Regions from separate parts of the Azospira sp. APE16 genome, predicted to be linked through region 1. Evidence: predicted binding sites of a transcription regulator. Region 1 holds the regulator's gene; each other region holds the start of a gene.
The links. Region 1 encodes HrcA, which represses chaperone genes, less so after heat shock. Its sites were predicted from a motif close to TNTTAGCACTCNNNGNCNNNGAGTGCTAANA; they were not measured.

Region 1 (7,581 bases):
GGATTGGGCAGCGGCAGCCGTCTGCTCCACGGATTCATTGTTTTCCCGGGCCATGGCGGCGATGGCCTCGATGCTGTCCGCCACTTCGCCGCTGACCCGGCGCTGCTCGTCGGTGGCGCCGGCGATGGCATCCAGGCCGTGGCCCACTTCAGTGACGGAGCCGTTGGCGGCCTGCAGGATGTCGGCCACGTTGGTGACCGAAGCCTGGCTGGAGGACAGGTGGCCCAGGCCCTCTTCGATGGCCCGCCGCACATTGACCGACTGGGCCGAGAGGGTTTCGGTGATGGCATCGATCTCGCTGGCGGAGCGGGAGGACTTCTCGGCCAGTTTGCGCACCTCGTCGGCCACCACGGCGAAGCCCCGGCCCTGCTCGCCGGCCCGGGCCGCCTCGATGGCGGCGTTGAGGGCCAGCAGGTTGGTCTGCTCGGCGATGTCCTTCACTTCCTGGGTCATCTTGTTGATGGCGTCGGTGTTGCGCACGAACTCATTCACCGACTCGGCCATTTCCTTGACCGTCTGCTCCACGTTGTTCATTTCCTCGAGCAGGTGGCCCAGGCTCTTGTTGCCTTCCTCGGAGCGCTTCAGGCTTTCCTGGGACTGCTGTTGCACGTGCTCGGCGCTCTGGGAAATGGCGGCGATGGAAGACACCATCTGTTCCACGGCGGAGGCGGCAGTGACGGACTTCTCGTTCTGCTGGTGGGAGCCGTCGGCCACCTGGGAGGCGCTCTGGGCCAGGGCATGGGCCTTGGCGGAAACCTCGGTGGCGGACTGGCTGACCTGGCGCACCAGGGTGGAGAAGTTCTCCATCACCTGATTGAAGACGGTGGCGGCCAGACCCACTTCGTCCCGGCCCTTCACTTCCAGGCGGCGGGTGAGATCCCCTTCGCCGGTGGCGATGTCCTGCAGGCCGTGGGTCAGATGCTCGATGGGAATGGTGACGAAGTGGCGGATGAAGAGGTAGATCACCGCCAGCAGCAGCAGGCTGGCACCGAAGGCGGCGGCAGCGATCTTCAGGCGGAAGGCGTTGACCTCGGCGTCCACCTTGTCGAGGGAAACCTTCATGCTGACCAGGCCGAGGACGGACCCTTCCGGCACCTGGTGGCACATGATGCAGTTCTTGCCCAGGTAGTTGGTGGAAGCCAGGGTGGGGGTGACCACCCGCAGATAGGTGGCGCCGTTTTCTTCATGCACGGCCGTATAGGCCTTGCCGCTCTGCATCGCCTGTTGCTCGATGCTGTCCATGGGACGTTTGTCCTTGGTGTCGGGGCCGAAAATCTTGCTCACGGCTTCGCCGCGGACCACGTGCAGGTCCTTGATGACGGAGAGCTGCTTGATCTGGTCGAGGAAGACTTCGCGCTGGCCGACGGTGCCGGTGATCATCATGCCGGTGAGGCCGGCCATGGTCATTTCGTGGATGCTGCCGGCAAAATCCTTGGCTTGGCCGATGGCTGTTTCCCGATTGACTTCGGATTCCCAGACGATCATGCCTGTCCATACGGCAATGAGCATGAACCAGATGGCTGCGGTGAGGCGCACCCAGATTTTCAAATCGGCGATACGAGCCATAATCTCCCTTGGTCCTCGGCTTTAATTTGTCGGTCCTGCCGCTATACAGTCAAGTCCAGTTGTTGGATCGAGCCAACGCCTCCATTCTGCTGTAAAAACACGCCGGAAGCCAGCACTGAAGCCTGTAGCCGGTTCTGCGCCGTCTTCACCTCGAAGGGGGTGGCCAGATGTTGCAGGCCGATGGCGCCCACGCCCTTGTCTGCCAGGGAAAGTAGCTGGTCCCGGCCAGCCCCGTCTTTGATCCAGATTCTTAACTGTTCGAAAATGGGGTCGTTCTCGTCGATCCAGCCGTTGCGGTCGGCGTCGTAGGCGGCCAGTTCGGCAAAGCCGTCGCCGCTGCGGGTGCCGAACAGCTCGCCGCCGTCCGTGGCGCTGCCGTTGCCGTCCTTGTCGAAAACCAGGAAACCGCTGCCGCCGCTGGTGAAGTTGATCATGTCGTCCTTGCCGTCGCTGTCGATGTCGAAGGCGAAGCGCTGGTCGGTCAGCTGGGCGGCGGTGCCGGCGAAATTGAGCACCAGGGGGTCCTTCTTCACCGCATCGCCGGCGCGGAGGCTGACGCTGCTTTCCTCGTGGTAGAGCCGGCTCATGGCCAGGTTGAGGTCGAAGCTGATTTCCTTGCCGTCGCTGGTGCGCACCACCCCCTGGGCGGAGAAGGTGGTCTGTTCCATTTCCGTGTAGGACTCGTGGTGGTCGTATTCCACCCCGTAGCCGGCCTTGGCCGGTGCTGCGTCGGCCGGTACGCCGCCCGCTGCCTGGCCGGCCGCAAGCGTGCCCGTTTCGGCGCTGAGATCGGTCTGGCTGAGGAGCTCGATCTTGCGGCCGGTGAAGTACTCGATCAGGGTCTTGAGCAGGGCCAGCTTGGGGTCCAGCGTCTCTTCGGCCTTGGCGCCGGCAGCCTCCACCCCGTCCTGGGCCTGGGCCGCCAGGGCTTCCGGGGACAGGCTGACGCTGGTGGCCGGCGATGTCGGGGATGTTGTCGCCAAGTCGCCGTTGCCTTCGAAGTCGGGTCGCCGGTCGCCGACCCAGACGCGCAGGCTTTCGCTGACTTCATGGTGTTGCAGGCTGGCATGGCTGGCGGCCATCTGGACGTCGGCAGAGGCGATTTTCATGGGAGGCTCCGGGTGGCGGGTGGCTACCTCGTCTACGGCCTCCCGGAGCAAAGGTTGAGGCGTTTCTACACGTCCACGCTGCGCAGCCAGCGGATCAGGTTGGCTGCATCCATGGCGCCGGCCTGGCGGGCCACTTCCCGGCCGCTGCGGAAGAGGGCCAGGGTGGGAATGCTGCGGATGCCGAAGCGGGCGGCCATGGCCGGTTCGGCTTCCGTATCCAGCTTGAGCAGGCGGTAATGGGGTTCCAGTTGCCGGGCCGCCTGGGCGAAGGCGGGAGCCATCATGCGGCAGGGGCCGCACCAGGGGGCCCAGAAATCCACCAGCAGGGGCAGGTCGGAGCGGCCCAGGTGGGCCTCCAGGGCGGCGCTATTGACTGCCAGGGGCTCGCCGGTGAACAGCGCTGCCTTGCAGCGGCCGCAGGTGGGCTGTTCGGTCAGGCGCTGGGTGGGCAGGCGATTGACGGCCTGACAGTGGGGGCAGACCAGGTGCAGGGATTCGGGGGCGGCCATGGCGGGCTCCTTGATTAGACTTGTCTAATATGGAGACGCCGCCCCGGTCTTCAAGAGGGGGTCAGCGGGAGGCGCCCCGGGCCTGGGCCCGCAGGGCGCTTTGCTCCAGGGCCGCCTGGTCCGGGGCTTCCCGGGTGGGCCAGCCTGAAAGGTGCGTCGTGACGATGTCGGCGAGGGCCTCGATCCAGTCCGGCCGCTCGTTGAGGCAGGGGATGTAGCCGTAGGTCTTGCCGCCGGCAGCGAGGAAATCGGCCTTGCCCTCCATGGCGATCTCCTCCAGGGTTTCCAGGCAGTCGGAGGTGAAGCCGGGGCAGATGACGTCTACCCGTTCCACCCCTTCCTTGGCCAGCCGGTGCAGGGTGGGGGCGGTGTAGGGCTGCAGCCATTCGGCCTTGCCGAAGCGGGACTGGAAGCAGATTTCCACCCGCTCCTTGGGCAGGCCCAGGGCTTCGCTGAGCAGGCGGCCGGTCTTCAGGCATTCGCAGTGATAGGGGTCCCCCAGTTCCAGGGTGCGTTTGGGGACACCGTGGAAGCTCAGCATGAGACGGTAGGAAGGGCCGGGCTGGCCGTTCTCCGCCCAGTACTGGCGCACGCTGGCGGCCAGGGCGGCGATGTAGCCGGGATGGTCGTGGAAATTGCGCACGGCGCGGATTTCCGGCTGGTTGCGGCTCTGCTGCAGCCAGGCGTAGGCCGCATCCAGGGCGGTGGCCGAGGTGCTGCCGGCGTACTGGGGATAGAGGGGCAGCAGCAGGATGCGGGTGCAGTTCTGCTGCTTCAGCCGCTCCAGGGCATCGGCCACGGAGGGCTGGCCGTAGCGCATGGCGTAATCCACCACCAGGCGGTGGCCGGCCTGGCCCAGGGCGCCCTTGAGCAGCTTGGCCTGGCGTTCCGTGTGTACCCGCAGGGGCGAGCCTTCGGGCAGCCAGACGGAGGCGTACTTGGCCGCCGACTTGGCGGGGCGGGTGTTGAGGATGATGCCGTTGAGGATGGGCCACCAGATGAGGCGGGGAATCTCCACCACCCGGGGGTCGGAGAGGAATTCCTTGAGATAGCGGCGCAGGGCCGGCGCCGTGGGGGCGTCGGGGGTGCCCAAGTTGATCAGCAGAACCCCGGTCTGGGGGGCGGTGCCATGCTTGAATTCGGGTTCCGGACGGAAAAAGGGCATCAGGTATTGGCCTGGTAGGTAAGGGCGGAGGAGAGCAGCTTGGCGGTGATGTCCACGATGGGGATGACCCGCTCGTAGGCCATGCGGGTGGGGCCGATGACGCCGACGGAGCCCACCACCTGGCCATTCACCTCGTAGGGGGCGGTGACGACGCTGCATTCGTCCAGGGGCGCCAGGCCCGATTCGCCGCCGATGTAGATCTGCACGCCGTCGGCGTTGTTGGAGATGTCGAGCAGACGCACCAGGCCGGTCTTCTGTTCGAAGAGGTCGAACAGCTCCCGCAGCCGCTTCATGTTGGAGGACAGTTCCTCCACTTCCAGCAGGTTCTTCTCGCCGGAGATGACGTACTGGCTGGCGCTGTCGTTCAAGGCCTGGTTGCCGGCCTCCAGGGCCGAGGCCATGAGGATCTTCAGGTCGTCCTGCAACTGCTGGATTTCGCCGGTGAGGCGCTGGCGGATCTGGTCGAAGTCCAGGCCGGCGTAGTTGTGGTTCAGGTAATTGGCTGCCGTCGTCAGCTCCGACGGCGAGTAGGGCCGTTCGGTGAGCAGGATGCGGTTCTGCACGTCGCCGTCGGTGGTGACGATGATGAGCAGGATGCGCTTTTCCGAGAGGCCGAGGAATTCGATCTGGCGGATGGTCGGCGTCTTACGCCGCGGCGTCACGACGATGCCGGCAAACTGGGTCAGTTCCGAGAGCAGGTGGGAGGCGTTGCCGATCAGCTGCTGGGGCTGGGTCTGGATCAGCTGCCCTTCCATCTCGTGGATCTGGTTTTCCTGCAGGGGCTGCACCGCCAGCAGGCTGTCCACGAACAGGCGGTAGCCCCGGGGCGTGGGAATGCGGCCGGCGGAGGTGTGGGGGCTGGCGATGAAACCCTGTTCCTCCAGGTCCGCCATGACGTTGCGGATGGTGGCCGGCGACAGGTCCAGCCCGGAGAAGCGGGAGAGGGCGCGGGAGCCCACCGGTTGGCCTTCGGCGATGTACCGTTCGACCAGGGTCTTGAGCAGGATGCGGGCGCGGTTGTCGAGCATGAATCGATTTTACCGAAAATCGCCGGGGCCGCCAGGAGTTGCATCCGCGCCGTGCCGCCGGGGGCGGGGGGTTTTGTGGTTTAATGCGGGCCATGAAAGGCTCCGGTCACCATTCCCCTTCGCGTCCCATGGCACTTCCCCGCACCATTGCCCTGATTGGCAAATACCACAGCCCGGAAATTGCCGAATCCCTGCGTTCCCTCGGCCAGTATCTGAGCGAGCGGGGCGTCTCGGTGCTGGTGGAGGCCGATACGGCCGCCAATGTGGGGGAAAGCCGCTGGATGACCGGCGATTTCCAGTTCATCGGCGCCCATGCCGACCTGGCCATCGTCCTCGGCGGCGACGGCACCATGCTCAACGCCGCCCGCCACCTGGCCCGCTACAAGGTGCCCCTGGTGGGCGTGAACCAGGGCCGCCTGGGCTTCATGACCGACATTGCCCGCTGCGACATGCTGTCCTGCATGGAAGATCTGCTGGACGGCCGCTTCGTGCCGGAGGAGCGCCTGATCCTGGACGCCGAGGTGATCCGGGACGGCAAGGAAGTCTGCGCCAACCAGGCCCTCAACGACGTGGTGATGGACAAGGGCGCCATCGGCCGCATGATCGAATTCGAGCTGTTCATCGACGGCGAGTTCATCTACAACCTGCGGGCCGACGGCCTCATCATCTCCACTCCCACCGGCTCCACCGCCTACGCCCTCTCGGCCAACGGCCCCATCCTGCACCCGACCCTGGGCGGCATCGCCCTGGTGCCCCTCTGTCCCCATTCCCTGACCAACCGGCCGATCACGGTGTCGGACCGCTGCGAGATCGAGTTGCGGGTGATCCAGTCCGCCGACGCCCGGGTGCACTTCGACGGCCAGGTGGCCTTCGACATCCGTCCCGACGACTGCGTGCGCATGCGCCGCTCCGCCTACAACGTCTGTTTCCTGCACCCGCCCGGCTACAGCTACTTCGCCATGCTGCGTCAGAAGCTCCACTGGAGCAAACGTCCCAAGGGGCCCTGAACCATGCTGCAACGTCTGAACATTCGCGATTTCGTCCTGGTGGACCGGCTGGAGCTGGATTTCCAGGGAGGCTTCGGCGCCCTCACCGGCGAGACCGGCGCCGGCAAGTCCATCCTGGTGGACGCCCTGGCCTTCGTCCTCGGCGAGCGGGCCGACAGCGGCCTGCTGCGGGCCGGGGCCGAGAAGACCGAAGTGGGGGCCGAGTTCGATATCCGTGCCCTGCCCGAACTGAAGTCCTGGCTGGCGGAGAACGACTTCGCCGCTGACGATGACCTGCTGCTGCGTCGCATCCTGGATGCGGGCGGCCGTTCCCGGGCCTACATCAACGGCTCTGCCGCCACCCTGCAGCAACTGCGGCAGGCCGCCGAATGGCTGGTGGACATCCACGGCCAGCACGCCCACCAGTCCCTGTTGCGGGGCGAGGCCCAGCGCCAGCTGCTAGACGCCCATGCCGGCCATGCCGACCTGGCCCGCAGCGTCGGCGAAGCCTGGCGCATCTGGCGCGACGCCCGGGATTCCCTGGACGCGGCGGCCGAAGGCGGCGAAGCCCTGGCCCGGGAGCGGGAACAGCTGGAATGGCAGGTGCGGGAACTGGAGACCCTGGCCTTCTCCGCCGACGAGTGGGAAAACCTCAACCAGGAACACAAGCGCCTGGCCCATGCCGCCTCCCTGCTGGAAGGGGCCCAGTTTTCCCTGGGCCTGCTGGCCGAAGGGGAAGGGGCTTGCGAAGCCCAGGTGCGTGCCGTGGCCTCCCGTCTCGACGGCCTGGCCGAATACGATCCGGTCCTGAGCGAAGTGGCCCAGCTGGTGCAGTCGGCCGAAGCCGAGCTGGCCGAAGCCGTCAGCGCCCTGCGCCGCTACGCCGACCGGGTGGATCTGGACCCGGCCCGCCTGGCCGAGGTGGAACGCCGCCTGGAGGCCGTCATGGGCTGCGCGCGCAAGTTCCGCGCCCTGCCGGAGGAACTGCCGGAACTGTTGTCCCGCTGGCAGCAGCGTCTCGCCGAACTGGGCGAGGCGGGCGACCTAGCGGCCCTGCAGGCCAGGGTGGATGCGGCTCGCCAGCAATACGACAAGGATGCGGCCAAGCTCTCCAAGGCCCGGGCCAAGGCGGCCAAGGCCCTGGGCGACGAGGTCAGCCAGGGCATGCAGGAACTGGCCCTGGGCGGCGGCCGTTTCGAAATCGCCCTGGTGCCCGTG
Region 2 (7,581 bases), 1.8 Mb from region 1:
CGGCGAGGTGTCCAAGCGCCTGGCAGAGAACGTCGAAGCCCACAGCAAGTACAACGAGCATCTGGCCGAAGAGGAAGTGCGCAAGGCCGGCGAGGCCTACAGCAGCGGCAAGGTGGTATCCATCGTGGTGATCCTGCTGTGTACCGCCGGCGTCGCCGGGCTCGGTTTCATGGTCTACCGCCACGTGGACAGCTCCCTCGGCAACATGGTCTCCATGTTCTCCCGCATCGAGAAGGAGCTGGATTTCACCGGCCGCCTGGAGGTCCGCGGCACCGATGAAGTGGCCCAGGCCTCCACCGCCTTCAACCGCCTGCTGGACCGTCTGCAGGCCAGCTTCCGGGAAATCAGCAGCCATACCGATGCGGTGAACAATGCCGCCAACCGGGTGGCCACCGCTTCCCACCAGATGTCCATCGCCTCCGGCCACCAGAGCGAAGCCGCTTCCAGCATGGCCGCCACGGTGGAGGAGATGACCGTCAGCATCACCCATGTGGCCGACCGGGCCGGCGAGGCCAACCAGCTTTCCTCCGCTTCCGGCGCACTGGCGCACAAGGGCGAGGGCATCATCGGCGATACGGTGCAGGGCATCAACGGCATTGCCGAAACGGTGCGCAACGCCTCCGAGCAGATCGCCCGCCTGGAACAGCAGAGCGAGCGCATCAACAACGTGGTGGCAGTGATCAAGGAAGTGGCCGACCAGACCAACCTGCTGGCCCTCAACGCCGCCATCGAGGCAGCCCGGGCCGGCGAGCAGGGCCGGGGCTTTGCCGTGGTGGCCGACGAAGTGCGCAAGCTGGCCGAGCGCACCACCCAGTCCACCCAGGAAATCGCCAGCACCATCCTGGAAATGCAGGCCGGCGCCCAGGCTGCCGTCCATGGCATCCACGCCGTGGTGGAAAAGGTGGACGAGGGCGTCTCCCGGGCCGAGCAGGCCAACGAGGCGATCCAGGAAATCGGCGAAGGTTCGCGCAAGACGGTGGACATGGTGGGCGACATTTCCGATGCCATCCGGGAGCAGAGCATGGCCAGCACCGCCATCGCCCAGCAGGTGGAGAAGATCGCCCAGATGTCCGAGGAGAACAGCGCCGCGGCCCAATCCACCTCCGACACCGCCGGCGAACTGGCCCACCTGGCCCAGGAGATGCAGCAGGTGGTGGCCCAGTACCGCCTCTAAGCCGGAACTGCTGCGACAAAAAAGGCGCCCGCGGGCGCCTTTTTTCCTGGGTGGCCGCCACAGCGGCCAGGCCGGGGCCTAGCTGCGTTCTGCGACAAAGGCGCCAAAGCGCTGGTCGGCCACCTGGATGTGGTTGATCAGCCACTTGGCCAGGAAGCGGGAAAGATCCAGGCTGGCCGAAGGCTCGCCCACTTCCACCCGCAGTTCCATTTCCCCCACCTGCAGCAGCAGTTCCCGGTGCAGTTCCCGGTGGGCCGGCAGGGCCGGGTAGGCGGCCGCCTCCATCAGGGCCTCCTCGCTGGCGAAGTGGGTGCGGGTGTATTCCAGCAGTTCGGCCACCGCCCGGCGGGCTTCGTTCTGGGCCGTGTCGCCGTCCTGCTCCAGGGCCTGCTGGATGCGGGCGACGATGGCGAACAGCTGCTGGTGCTCCTGGTCCACCTGGGGGATGCCCACGTGGTACTGGGGGCCAAACTGGACAATGGCGTTGTCGCGCATGATCGATTCCCTGAATGTTGTTTGGCGCCATTCTCCCACGGCGGCAGCAGCCTTCGGCGTGACCGAATTCACTATGCGGCAAAGGCCAAGGGGTGCTTTCGCCGGCCTCGGTAGAATGTCGCCATGACCACCGCCCTCCTGCTCCTGCCCGATTTCTGCCTGATCCTCCTGGGATTGCTGCTGCGCCGCTACATGCATCTGGGGGATCATTTCTGGGCCGGCATCGAGAAGCTGGTCTATTTCATCCTCTTCCCCGCCCTGCTGGTCAATGCGGTGCTGAAGACCCGCCTGGACCTGGCGGCGGCGGCGCCCCTGCTGGCCACCGCCCTGCTCTCCATGGGCGCGGGCATGGTGCTGAGCTGGGCCGGCCTCAAGTGCTTCCGCCTCAAGCCCCTGGTGCTGGCCTCCCTGTTCCAGTGCGGCTTCCGCTTCAATTCCTACATCGCCCTGGCGGCGGCGGGCCTGCTCTTCGGCACCCCGGGCATCGCCACCATGGGCCTCATCGTCGGCGCCGCCGTGCCCCTGGCCAACCTGTCGGCGGTGTGGATGCTGGCCCGCCACGGCGAGGCCGGTGCCCTGCGGGAGGTGGCCCGCAATCCCCTGATCTGGGCCACCGCCTCCGGCTTCCTGCTCAACCTGGCCGGCTTCGTGCCGCCGGCGCCCCTGCAGATGTTCCTCTCCCGCCTGGGAGACGCTTCCATCGCCCTGGGTCTGCTGGCCGTGGGGGCGGCCCTGCGCCTGCGGGGCCAGGCCGAGGTGCGTTCCGCCTCCTTCTACATCCTGGGGGTAAAGCTCCTGCTGCTGCCCCTGGTGGCCATCTTCGCCGGTCCCCTGCTGGGGCTGTCCGGCCTCTACTACCACGTGGCCATCCTTTTCGCCGCCCTGCCCACGGCCTCCTCGGCCTACATCCTGGCCATGCGCATGGGGGGTGACGGGCAGAGCGTGGCCTGGCTCATCTCCGCCTCCACCCTGGCCTCCATGCTGACCATGCCCCTCTGGATGAGCCGCTTCCTGGGCTGATGCAGCGGCTGGGGTAAAGTGGCGGCTTCTCCACCGGGGTTTGCGCCATGACGACCGTCTTCGATTTTTCCGTCCGCCGTGCCGACGGCAGCCAGCAGTCCCTGGCCGATTACCGGGGGCAGGTGCTGCTCATCGTCAATACGGCCAGCCGTTGCGGCTTCACGCCCCAGTACGCGGGCCTGGAGGCCCTTTACCGGCGCTACCGGGAGCAGGGCCTGACGGTGCTGGCCTTTCCCTGCAACCAGTTCGGCGCCCAGGAGCCGGGCAGCGCCGAGGAAATCGCCAGTTTCTGCTCCCTCAACTACGACGTCAGCTTTCCCGTCTTCGCCCGTCTCGAGGTCAACGGTCCCCAGGCCGATCCGCTCTTCCGCTGGCTCAAGCAGGAGCAGCCCGGCTGGCTCGGCACGGCCGCGATCAAGTGGAATTTCACCAAGTTCCTGGTGGACCGGCAGGGCCGGGCGGTGGGGCGCTATGGGCCCATGACCAAGCCGGAAGCCCTGGCCCGGGCCATTGAGGCCCGGCTGGCGCTGCCGTGAAGCACCTCCTCCTCTGGGTGGCGCTGTGCTGGGGCCTGACAGCCTGCTCACCGCCCCAGCCCTTTCACCATACCGATCTCAGCGGTGCCACCTTCGCCGCCGAGTTCCCGCGTGCCCTGGCGGACCAGGGCGGCCAGCCCCGGCGTCTGGCGGACTTCCGCGGCCGGGTGGTGATCCTCTTCTTCGGCTACACCTCCTGCCCCGATATCTGCCCCACCGCCCTGGCCCGCTTCGCCGCGGTGCGGGAGGCCCTGGGGGAGGAGCGGCAGCGGCTGCAGGTGCTGTTCGTCACCCTGGATCCGGAGCGGGACAGCCCGGCCCGCCTGGGCGAGTACGTCACCTGGTTCGATCCGTCCTTCCTCGGCCTGTGGAGTGACCGGGAAACCCTGGCCCGGACCGTGGCCGAGTTCCGCATCACTGCGGTGCGCCAGGAGGTGGGCGGCGGCCTGGGCTACACCCTGGATCACACGGCCGGCGCCTACGTCTACGATCCCCAGGGACGGCTGCGGCTCCTCATTCCGGATAACGCCCAGGTGCCCGCCGTGGTGGCGGACCTGCGCCGGCTGCTGCGGGAGGACTGAGCCGGCGCCGGATCGGACAAAGGATCGGGCAAAGAAAAAGGCCGGCCCCTGACGGGAACCGGCCTTCTTGCCGCGGGATGCCGGGCGTTCAGGCTGCCAGCAGCCCCTTCATCTTCTGCAGGGCCTTGACCTCGATCTGGCGGATGCGCTCGGCGGAAACGCCGAATTCGGCTGCCAGGTCGTGCAGGGTGGCCGGGTTTTCCTCGTCCAGCCAGCGGGCTTCGACAATGCGCCGGCTGCGCTCGTCCAGGCCGGCCAGGGCCTGTTGCAGGCCGTCGCTTTGCAGCCGGTCGTATTCCCGGGCTTCCAGCACCTGGGTCGGCTCGGCGGCGCTGTCGGCCAGGTAGGCGATGGGTGCCACCCGGTTGTCGTCCTCGTCTTCCGGAGTGCCGTCCAGGGCCAGGTCGCGGCCACCCATGCGGGTTTCCATTTCCACCACTTCCTCGGCCTTGACCCCCAGCTTGTAGGCGATCTCGTCCACTTCGGCCGGGGTCAGGGTGTCGCTGCTGGCCTTGAGGCTGCGCAGGTTGAAGAACAGCTTGCGCTGGGCCTTGGTGGTGGCCACTTTGACCAGGCGCCAGTTCTTCAGGATGTATTCGTGGATTTCAGCCTTGATCCAGTGCATGGCGAAAGACACCAGGCGCACGCCGCGGCTGGGGTCGAAGCGCTTCACCGCCTTCATCAGGCCGATGTTGCCTTCCTGGATCAGGTCCGCATGGGGCAGGCCGTAACCCAGGTAGCCCCGGGCGATGGCGATGACCAGACGCAGATGGGAGAGCACCAATTGACGTGCAGCATCCACGTCGTCTTCCTCGCGGAGACGGCGGGCCAGGGCGAATTCCTCAGCCTCGCTCAGCATCGGGAAGCGCCGAGCCGCCTGGATGTAGGCATCCAGGTTGCCTACCGCAGAGGGCAGGCCATGAGACAGGGTCAAAGCTTGGGTCATAGGGTGGGTCCTCCTTGAACTTCTTGTGCACAGTTTAGCACTCACGTCAGTAGAGTGCTAACAGGGCGAAAAGTTCAGTCATCCATTATAAGAATCAAGGTGTTGAGCGTCTTGCCGGCCTGGGCCCGGCAAAGAAAAACCCGGCCCCGGGCATGTGCCTGGGGCCGGGTTCCGGTGGCCTCGCTGCGGTCGGGCTTACTTGGACTTGGTCAGCTGGCCCAGGTCGCGCACGGCGCCCTTGTCGGCGGAGGTGGCCATCAGGGCGTAGGCCTGCAGGGCCTTGGAAACGACGCGGCCCCGTTCTTCCGTGGGCTTCCAGGCCTTGTCGCCCTTGGCGTTTTCCTCGGCGCGGCGCTTTTCCAGCTCCGCATCGGAGACCGCCAGATGGATGCGGCGGCCGGGGATGTCGATCTCGATGGTGTCGCCGGTGCGCACCAGGCCGATGGCGCCGCCCTCGGCCGCTTCCGGGGAAGCGTGGCCGATGGAGAGGCCGGAGGTGCCGCCGGAGAAGCGGCCGTCGGTGAGCAGGGCGCATTCCTTGCCCAGGCCGCGGCTCTTCAGATAGCTGGTGGGGTAGAGCATTTCCTGCATGCCGGGGCCGCCCTTGGGGCCTTCGTAGCGGATCACTACCACGTCGCCGGCCACCACTTCGCCGCCCAGGATGGCGGTGACGGCGGAATCCTGGCTCTCATAGACCTTGGCCTTGCCGGTGAATTTCCAGATGGATTCATCGACGCCGGCGGTCTTCACGATGCAGCCGTCGAGGGCGATGTTGCCGTGCAGGACGGCCAGGCCGCCTTCCTTGCTGTAGGCGTGGGCCACGTTGCGGATGCAGCCGTTGCTGCGGTCCTGGTCCAGCTCGGTGTAGCGGCGGTCCTGGCTGAAGGCGGTCTGGGTGGGGATGCCGCCGGGGGCGGCGCGGAAGAATTCCAGGGTGCGCTGGGAGCCGGCGCGCTGCACGTCGTAGGTGTCGATGGCTTCGCCCAGGGTGTGGCAGTGCACGGTGGGGGTGTCGCGGTGGATCAGGCCGCCGCGGGACAGTTCGCCCAGGATGGCCATGATGCCACCGGCCCGGTGCACGTCCTCAATGTGGTAGTCCTGGGTAGCCGGGGCCACCTTGCACAGGCAGGGCACCTTGCGGGAGATGGCGTCGATGTCGGCCATGGTGAAGGTGACGCCGGCTTCCTGGGCGGTGGCCAGCAGGTGCAGCACGGTGTTGGTGGAGCCGCCCATGGCCACGTCCAGGGCGAAGGCGTTCTCGAAGGCCTTCTGGTTGGCGATGGAGCGGGGCAGCACGGAGGCGTCGTTCTCTTCGTACCAGCGCTGGGCCAGACGCACGATGCGGCGGCCGGCTTCGAGGAAGAGGCCCTTGCGGTCGGCGTGGGTGGCCACCAGGGTGCCGTTGCCGGGCAGGGACAGGCCCAGGGCTTCGGTCAGGCAGTTCATGGAGTTGGCGGTGAACATGCCGGAACAGGAGCCGCAGGTGGGGCAGGCGGAGCGCTCGAACTCCTCGACTTCCGCGTCGGAGCAGTTGCTGTCGCCGGCCTTGATCATGGCGTCGATCAGATCGACGGCGATGGTCTTGCCTTCCCACTTCACCTTGCCGGCTTCCATGGGGCCGCCGGAGACGAAGATGGTGGGAATATTGACCCGCATGGCGGCCATCAGCATGCCCGGGGTGATCTTGTCGCAGTTGGAGATGCACACCATGGCGTCGGCGCAGTGGGCGTTCACCATGTATTCCACGGAGTCGGCGATCAGGTCCCGGGAGGGCAGGCTGTAGAGCATGCCGTCGTGGCCCATGGCGATGCCGTCGTCGATGGCGATGGTGTTGAATTCCTTGGCGATGCCGCCGGCCGTCTCGATCTCCCGGGCCACCAGCTGGCCCAGGTCCTTCAGGTGCACGTGGCCGGGCACGAACTGGGTGAAGGAGTTCACCACGGCAATGATGGGCTTGCCGAAATCGCCGTCCTTCATGCCGGTGGCGCGCCACAGGGCGCGGGCGCCGGCCATGTTGCGGCCGTGGGTGGAGGTGCGGGAACGATAGGCGGGCATAGTCGGGTCTCCAGACAACGTAGGCTGCCCGGAACCGGTCCGGGCGGCTGAAAATCAGGGCCTAAATACTAGCATGTTATGATCGGACGCCCGCTTGACGAAAACGGCGGCGTTCCACGGTTTTTGCTGCAAAAGACGGAGTTAAAAGCCATGCGCATTTCCCGAAAACTGGTGTTCTCCCTTGTCGCCATGCAGGTTCTGATCACCCTGGTCGGGGTGGTCGGCCTGAATCGTTTTGACCGGCTGGAGCAGTCCCTGGCCGAGATTTCCGATGTCTGGCAGCCCAGCATCCGGGCCGCTTCCGGCATCAATGCCGAGTCCCTGGACTTCCGCAACCGGGAGACCCAGCTGCTGATCGCCCGCAACAGCGCGGAAATCGACGACGCGGTAAAGCGCGGCAACCAAAATCTCGAGGCCTTGCGCAAGTTTGACCAGGCATTCCAGTCCCTGATCCATGGCGACGAAGAAAAGGCCCTCTATGCTGCCTACCGGGAGAAGCTGGAGGCCTACCTGGCGACCCACGAACGGATGGTGGCCCTGGCCCGGGAAGGGCGGCGGGACGAGAGCATCGCCTATTTCGAGGGCGATTCGCGCAAGGCCATCCGCGCCCTGCGGCCCACCATCGACGCCATCGTGGACTACACCGTGAAGGGCGCCGAAAAGGCCCAGCAGGAGGCCCGCACCATTTCCCGGGTCGGCCAGATGTGGATCATCGGCATCAATCTGGTGGCCCTGGCCCTCGGTGCGGTGCTGGCTTTCTGGCTCTACGGTTCC
Region 3 (7,581 bases), 810 kb from region 1:
GGCCAGAAGGAAAGTCAGGGTCAGGGCCACCAGCAGGATGGTCAGGGCGATCTCGTTGGGCGTCTTCTGCCGCCTGGCCCCTTCCACCATGCCGATCATGCGGTCGAGGAAGGTCTCCCCCGGATTGACGGTGATCTTCACCACCAGCCAGTCGGAAAGCACCCGGGTGCCGCCGGTGACGGCGCTGAAGTCGCCGCCGGACTCCCGGATCACCGGGGCCGATTCGCCGGTGATGGCCGATTCGTCCACCGAGGCCACGCCTTCCACCACCTCGCCGTCACCGGGAACGACGTCGCCGGCCTGGACCAGCACCACGTCGCCCTTGCGCAGGTCTTCCGAGGGCACGGTGTGGAAGGGGGAGCCGGAGTGGGCTTCCCGCAGCTTCTTGGCCCACACGGTCTTCTTCAGCCCCTTCAGGGCGGCGGCCTGGGCCTTGCCCCGGCCCTCGGCCACGGCCTCGGCGAAGTTGGCGAAGAGCACGGTGAACCACAGCCACAGGGTAATGGCCAGGATGAAGCCGGCGGGGGCCTCGCCCTCCCCGGCCAGGGCCTGGAGCCACAGGCCGGTGGTGAGCAGGCTGCCCAGCCAGACCACGAACATCACCGGGTTCTTCACCTGGTAGCGGGGGGAGAGGCGCTTGACCGATTCCCAGGCAGCTGCCTGCAGCAGGGCCCGGTCGTAAAGGGATTGGCTTGTTGTTTTCATCGATGACTCCTTAGCGGACGCCGACCATCTGCAGGTGTTCCACCACCGGCCCCAGGGCCAGGGAAGGCAGGAAGGTCAGGGCGCCGACCACGATCACGGTGCCGATCAGCAGCACCACGAACAGGGGCGTATGGGTCGGCAGGGTGCCGGCGGACGGGGGAATGCGCTTCTTCGCGGCGAGGGAGCCGGCGATGGCCAGCACCGCGGCGATGATGGTGAAGCGGCCGAAGAGCATGGCCAGGCCCAGGGCGGTGTTGTAGTAGGGCGTGTTGGCGCCCAGGCCGGCGAAGGCGCTGCCGTTGTTGTTGGCGGCGGAAGAGAAGGCGTACAGCACTTCCGAGAAGCCGTGGGCGCCGGGGTTGAAAATGCCCGCGGTGCCTGCTTCCACCATCACACTCAGGGACGTGCCGAGGAGCACTGCCAGGGGCGTGGCGAGGATGGCCACGGCAGCCATCTTCATCTCGTAGGCCTCGATCTTCTTGCCCAGGTATTCCGGGGTGCGGCCGATCATCAGGCCGGCGACGAAGACGCCGACGATGGCGAACACCAGCATGCCGTAGAGGCCGGAACCGACGCCGCCGAAGACCACCTCGCCCAACTGCATCAGCCACATCGGCACCAGGCCGCCCAGGGGCGTGAGGGAATCGTGCATGGCATTGACGGCGCCGCAGGAGACGGCGGTGGTGACGGTGACGAAGAGGGAGGTGGCGCTGATGCCGAAGCGGGCCTCCTTGCCTTCCATATTGCCGCCGGCCATCAACTCGCTGCCCTGGGTGGCCAGACCGAGCCGCTCGAACAGGGGGTTGCCGGCCTGCTCGGCCCACACTTCCACCGCCAGCAGGGCCACCAGGATGGCGGTCATGGCGGCGAGGATGGCCAGGCCCTGGCGCAGGTCGCCGACCCAGCGGCCGAAGGTGAAGCAGAGGGCGGCCGGGATGAGGACGATGGCCAGCATCTGCAGCAGGTTGGAAACCGGGGTCGGGTTCTCGTAGGGATGGCTGGAATTGGCGTTGAAGAAGCCGCCGCCGTTGGTGCCCAGGTGCTTGATGGCGATCTGGCTGGCCGCCGGCCCCAGGGCCAGGGTCTGCTCCCTGGCGGTGGCTGCTTCCAGCACCGGCTTGCCCGCGGCGTCGAGCACGGGCTGGCCGTCGGCACCGACCTTGGGCTGTTCATAGTCCACCGCCTGGGTCAGGGGCACGCTGGCGTAGGGCGCCACGCTCTGCACCACGCCCTGCCCCACCAGAGCGAGGGCCAGGATCAGGGACAGGGGCAGCAGCACGTAAAGGGTGGAGCGCACCAGGTCGATCCAGAAATTGCCGATGCCGCCGGCCTCCTTGCGCTGGAAGCCCCGCATCAGGGCCACCACCACGGCCATGCCGGTGGCGGCGGAAAGGAAGTTCTGCACCGCCAGGCCGAGCATCTGGGTCAGGTAGCTCATGGTGGTCTCGCCGCCGTAGGCCTGCCAGTTGGTGTTGGTGACGAAGCTGACAGCGGTGTTGAAGGCCAGATCCGGCGTGGTGTTGGCCATGGCCTGGGGATTGAAGGGCAGCCACAGTTGCAGGCGCTGCAGGGCGTAGACGGCGAGCACGCCGAGCAGGCTGAAGGCCAGCACGGCGCCGGCATAGCGGCGCCAGCCCATGTCGTCGCCGTGACGCACGCCGGCCAGGCGGTAGCAGAAGTTCTCCAGCGGCCGCAGCCAGGCCACGAAGGCCGGCAGGTCGCCCCGGTAGATGCGGGCCATGTACAGCCCCAGGGGCCAGGCCAGGAGAAAGAGGACGGTGAAGAAGAAGCCGTACTGCAGGAGGAGGTTGGCGCTCATGAGAAATCCTCCGGGTAGAACAGCACGGCCAGCAGATAGGCGAAGAGGCCAATAGCCACCGCCAGGGCGATCAGGTAAAGGGGCGCCATCACGACCTCCGCAAGCGGTCGAAACAGGCCACCAGGCCAGCCGTCAGGGCAAAGAAGCCGACGGCCAGGCCGATGTAGAACAGGTCCATGGAAATCCTCCGTATGCAGATGGAACATCACGCTCGAACTGTAGGCGGGGAGGAATCAAGACCTTGCTAAAGCTGGGGAGGGCCTCGTTAAGATGGTGTAAAGAAATCTGGGCTAGCTGGAACGGCAGAAGGGACGGGCATCTCCAGGCATCATTGGCTGGCAGGAGCGTCCTGCTTGCCTCCCAGCCGAGGGGCTTGGGACGGGCGGGAGCGCAGGAGGATTGGACTCAGGAAAGGAGAGGAAGACAGTGGAGAGCGGCCACGGCACCGCCACCCCGGGCAGCGGCCCATGGGTTCCACATGCAGGAAGGAATAGAAAGGAAAGGAATCGCCACCGCCAACGGCGCGGCGGCAGCCATCCGATTTACGGAAGCGGGGCGCCTCAGCCCCGGGGCAGCAGGCGCTCCAGTTGCTGGGCGAAGACGTGGCGGTCGGACTGGCTCATGGCGGCAGGGCCGCCGGTCTCGACCCCGGCGGAGCGCAGGGTGTCCATGAAATTGCGCATGGAGAGGGCGGCCTGGATGGTGCCCTTGTCGTAGGGCTCGCCCCGGGGCGTGAGCACCCGGGCGCCCTTGGCGATGACTTCCGCCGCCAGGGGAATGTCGGCGGTGATGACCAGATCCCCCGCCGCCACCCGGGCGACGATCTCGTTGTCCGCCACGTCGAAGCCCTTGGGCACCTGGATGCTGCGCAGGTAGGGCGAGGGCGGCGCGTAGAGGGCCTGGTTGGCCACCAGGGTGACCAGGATTTGGGTGCGCGTCGCCACGCGGAAGAGGATTTCCTTGATGGCCTTGGGACAGGCATCGGCATCGACCCAGATTTGCATGGTCAGCGGGTTCCGAAGGGGAGAATGGCCGGCAGCTTACCGCAAGCGCCCCCAACTGGCAGCGGGGCGGGCCGGATTCCGTCCGCCGCCCGGAACCGGGACCGGGGAACTTCGCCAGACGGGAGTGCCGCTGCCGCCAGCGGATGGAGACCCGCCGGGGGAGCTGCGGCGGCGGTGTCGGCAGACAATCCCAAAAGAAAAAGCCCGGCTTCAAGCCGGGCTTTTTTGCAGCGGATGCTGGCGGGGCGAATTACATGCCCATGCCCATGCCGCCCATACCACCCATGCCGCCCATGTCGGGCATGCCGGCGGCGGGCTTGTCTTCGGCCAGCTCGGCCACCATGCAGTCGGTGGTCAGCATCAGGCCGGCGACGGAAGCGGCGTTCTGCAGAGCGGTGCGCTCGACCTTGGTGGGGTCCAGCACGCCCATTTCCACCATGTCGCCGTACTCGCCGGTGGCGGCGTTGAAGCCGAAGTTGCCCTTGCCTTCAACCACCTTGTTCACCACCACGGAGGGCTCGTCGCCGGCGTTGGCAACGATTTCGCGCAGGGGCTGTTCCAGGGAGCGCAGCACGATCTTGATGCCGGCGTCCTGGTCGTGGTTGTCGCCCTTCAGGTTGCCCAGGTTGGCGCGGGCGCGCAGCAGGGAAACGCCGCCGCCGGGGACGATGCCTTCTTCAACGGCAGCGCGGGTGGCGTGCAGGGCGTCTTCGACGCGGGCCTTCTTTTCCTTCATTTCGACTTCGGTGGCAGCACCCACCTTGATCACGGCCACGCCGCCGGCCAGCTTGGCCACGCGTTCCTGCAGCTTTTCGCGGTCGTAGTCGGAGGTGGCGGCTTCGATCTGGGCACGCACCTGGGCCACGCGGGCCTTGATGGCGTCTTCGGAACCGGCGCCGTCGATGATGGTGGTGTTTTCCTTGCCCACTTCGATGCGCTTGGCCTGGCCCAGGTCGTCCAGGGTAGCCTTTTCCAGGGTCAGGCCCACTTCTTCGGAGATCACCTGGCCACCGGTCAGGATGGCGATGTCTTCCAGCATGGCCTTGCGACGGTCGCCGAAGCCGGGAGCCTTGACGGCCACGGTCTTCAGGATGCCGCGGATGTTGTTCACCACCAGGGTGGCCAGGGCTTCGCCTTCCACGTCTTCAGCGATGATCAGCAGGGGACGGCCGGCCTTGGCGACTTGTTCCAGCACGGGCAGCAGGTCGCGGATGTTAGAGATCTTCTTGTCGAACAGCAGGACGAAGGGATTGTCCATGACGGCAATCTGCTTGTCCGGGTTGTTGATGAAGTAGGGGGACAGGTAGCCGCGGTCGAACTGCATGCCTTCGACGACGTCCAGTTCGTTGTTCAGGGACTTGCCGTCTTCAACGGTGATGACGCCTTCCTTGCCGACCTTTTCCATGGCATTGGCGATGATGGTGCCGATGTCAGCGTCGGAGTTGGCGGAAATGGAACCGACCTGGGCGATTTCCTTGGTGGTGGCACAGGGCTTGGAAATCTTCTTCAGCTCTTCGATGGTGGCGGCGACAGCCTTGTCGATACCGCGCTTCAGGTCCATCGGGTTCATGCCGGCGGCCACATACTTCATGCCTTCGCGCACGATGGCCTGGGCCAGCACGGTGGCGGTGGTGGTGCCGTCACCAGCCAGGTCGGAGGTCTTGGAAGCGACTTCCTTGACCATCTGGGCACCCATGTTGGCGAACTTGTCCTTCAGTTCGATTTCCTTGGCCACGGACACACCGTCCTTGGTCACGGTGGGGGCGCCGAAGGAGCGCTCCAGCACCACGTTGCGGCCCTTGGGGCCCAGGGTCACCTTGACCGCGTCGGCCAGGACGTTGATGCCTTCGACCATGCGGGCGCGGGCGGAATCACCGAATTTGACTTCTTTAGCTGCCATTGAAATTCTCCAGAATCTGTTGAATGGGAAAGGGGGAGAGGCTTAGGCCTCGACCACGCCCATGATGTCTTCTTCGCGCATGACCAGCAGTTCCTGGCCGTCCACCTTGACGGTCTGGCCGGCGTACTTGCCGAACAGGACGCGGTCGCCCACCTTCACGTCGGGGGCGTTCTGCTTGCCGGAATCGTCACGCTTGCCGGGGCCAACGGCCAGGACTTCACCCTGATCGGGCTTCTCACCGGCGGAATCGGGGATGACGATACCGGAAGCGGTGGTGCGCTCAGCTTCGACGCGCTTGACGATCACACGGTCGTGCAAGGGACGGATTTTCATGGGGATAGCTCCTTGTAACGAAGTTATTGCAGGGATTCAGGGGCCTCTCGGCCCGGTCAGGCGGGGTGGTGAAGGCCTAGCCTGTTAGCACTCACCCCGAACGAGTGCTAATGATAGGGACGGCCTTGTCTGATTTCAAGGGCGACAACTCGATTTTTTTCTTGCAGGCCCACCACCGCCGCACTCCGAGGCCAAGAACGGCCTCATACCCACCCAATACCGCGCCGATATTTAGTCGTACCGCCGCCTGTACAGCCCCTCCCCTTCCGCTCCACTGCCGGCTTCCCAAAAAAACCATGAAGGGCGCCTCAGCTCACTATTTTTCCACTCACACGGAATAAACCGCCAACCTTCCTCGTTAATCCTCTACAAGGGGCCGGATCAAGGCTCGGCGCATGGTTTTGACCACCACTGGTTCTAGCTGGGGTGGAATGCCCGATCCGGGGAACCAGCCCCGCCAGCCCCCAATTGTCATTCGTCATTTATCGAGGTTCCAATGAAACTGTCCGTCCTGCCCCTGACCTGCGCCGCCCCACTGCTGCTGGCCGCCCTGCCGAGCCTGGCAGCCGTCCCCGAAGAAGTTACTGCCCCCGAAGTGGTGGAAGCCATTGAGGGCACTTTTGGCGTGACCCCAGGCCAGCGCCGCAACCATATCAAGGGCACCTGTGCCGCCGGCGACTTTGTCGGCACGGCCGAAGCGGCCAAGTATTCCCGCTCGCCCCTGTTCAGTGGCAAACGGCTTCCGGTGGTGGCCCGCTTTTCCCTCTCCGGTGGCAACCCCAAGGCACCCGATACCGCACGCAGCGGCCGGGGCATGGCGCTGGAATTCCGGCTGCCCAAAGGCCAGACCCACCACATCACCATGCTCAATACTCCGGTCTTCGGCGCTGCCTTTCCGGTCACTTTCCGCGACCTGATGATCGCCATGCGCCCCGATCCAGCCACCGGCAAGCCGGACCCCGAAAAGATGAAGGCCTTCAAGGCGGCCCACCCGGACAGTCTGCCCCAGGCCGAGTATCTGGCTAACAATGCGCCCCCTGCCAGCTACGCTACCAGCCCCTTCTGGGGCATCCACACCTTCAAGTTCATCGACCGAAAAAACAAGGTGACCCTGGTTCGCTGGAAATTCGTGCCCCAGGACGGAGAACAGCGGCTGAGCGAGGAGGAGCTGAAAGGGGCTGAGCCCAACTTCCTTGAAGCACGTCTCATGGAGCGGGTAGCCAAGGGCCCCATCCGCTGGGACATGATGGTATCCATCGGCCAGCCGGGTGATGCAGAAAATGATGCGACGGTCCTATGGCCCGCGGATCGGCCCCAATTCAAGGCAGGAACCCTGACCATCTCAGCGGCGAGTCCCCAAAAAGGTGGGGAATGCGAACCCATCAATTTTGATCCACTGCAGATGAGCGACGGCGTGGCTCCGACCCAGGACCCCATCCTGCTGTTCCGCTCTCCCGCCTACGCAGTTTCCTTTGCCAAGCGGTTGGGTGGCCTATAGATGCGCCCGCCCCGGGGAGTGCTTCCCCGGGGCACTTTGAGGAAGCGCCGGGAGACGGCAATATTCCAGCCAGTAGTAAAAGGCCACCGCTTTGACCCAATACGACTCAAGCTCAGATGATGAAAGCCGGATGCTCGCCAGCATCCCCAACCTGCGCCGCTACGCCCGCGCCCTCCTGGGCCGGGCGGGGGAGGCAGATGACCTGGTGCAAGAAACTCTGACCCGGGCCTGGCATCGGCTGCCCACCTACCGGCGGGACGGAGACATTCTGCCCTGGCTGTTTACCATCATGCATAACCTGCACATTGATCAGATACGCCAG

Region 2: a site for HrcA is predicted at 4,785-4,815, ahead of rpoH (RNA polymerase sigma factor RpoH). Genes of this name have one in related genera too.
Region 3: a site for HrcA is predicted at 5,844-5,874, ahead of ACLSSQ_RS03020 (co-chaperone GroES). Genes of this name have one in related genera too.

Annotation. Positions count from the first base shown of each region.
Region 1 is NZ_CP179682.1:1,408,651-1,416,231, forward strand. It holds gene ACLSSQ_RS06865 (methyl-accepting chemotaxis protein) at 1-1,566, opposite strand, end outside; gene ACLSSQ_RS06870 (FG-GAP repeat domain-containing protein) at 1,608-2,675, opposite strand; gene trxC (thioredoxin TrxC) at 2,741-3,184, opposite strand; gene hemH (ferrochelatase) at 3,246-4,349, opposite strand; gene hrcA (heat-inducible transcriptional repressor HrcA) at 4,349-5,377, opposite strand; gene ACLSSQ_RS06890 (NAD kinase) at 5,506-6,384, shown strand; gene recN (DNA repair protein RecN) at 6,388-7,581, shown strand, end outside.
Region 2 is NZ_CP179682.1:3,423,128-3,430,708, reverse strand. It holds gene ACLSSQ_RS16340 (methyl-accepting chemotaxis protein) at 1-1,174, shown strand, start outside; gene ACLSSQ_RS16335 (bacteriohemerythrin) at 1,253-1,669, opposite strand; gene ACLSSQ_RS16330 (AEC family transporter) at 1,793-2,689, shown strand; gene ACLSSQ_RS16325 (glutathione peroxidase) at 2,737-3,225, shown strand; gene ACLSSQ_RS16320 (SCO family protein) at 3,222-3,806, shown strand; gene rpoH (RNA polymerase sigma factor RpoH) at 3,895-4,752, opposite strand; gene ilvD (dihydroxy-acid dehydratase) at 4,948-6,807, opposite strand; gene ACLSSQ_RS16305 (methyl-accepting chemotaxis protein) at 6,958-7,581, shown strand, end outside.
Region 3 is NZ_CP179682.1:594,913-602,493, reverse strand. It holds gene kdpB (potassium-transporting ATPase subunit KdpB) at 1-705, opposite strand, end outside; gene kdpA (potassium-transporting ATPase subunit KdpA) at 716-2,524, opposite strand; gene kdpF (K(+)-transporting ATPase subunit F) at 2,521-2,613, opposite strand; gene ACLSSQ_RS03030 (YaiI/YqxD family protein) at 3,085-3,528, opposite strand; gene groL (chaperonin GroEL) at 3,779-5,428, opposite strand; gene ACLSSQ_RS03020 (co-chaperone GroES) at 5,471-5,761, opposite strand; gene ACLSSQ_RS03015 (catalase family peroxidase) at 6,258-7,259, shown strand; gene ACLSSQ_RS03010 (RNA polymerase sigma factor) at 7,390-7,581, shown strand, end outside.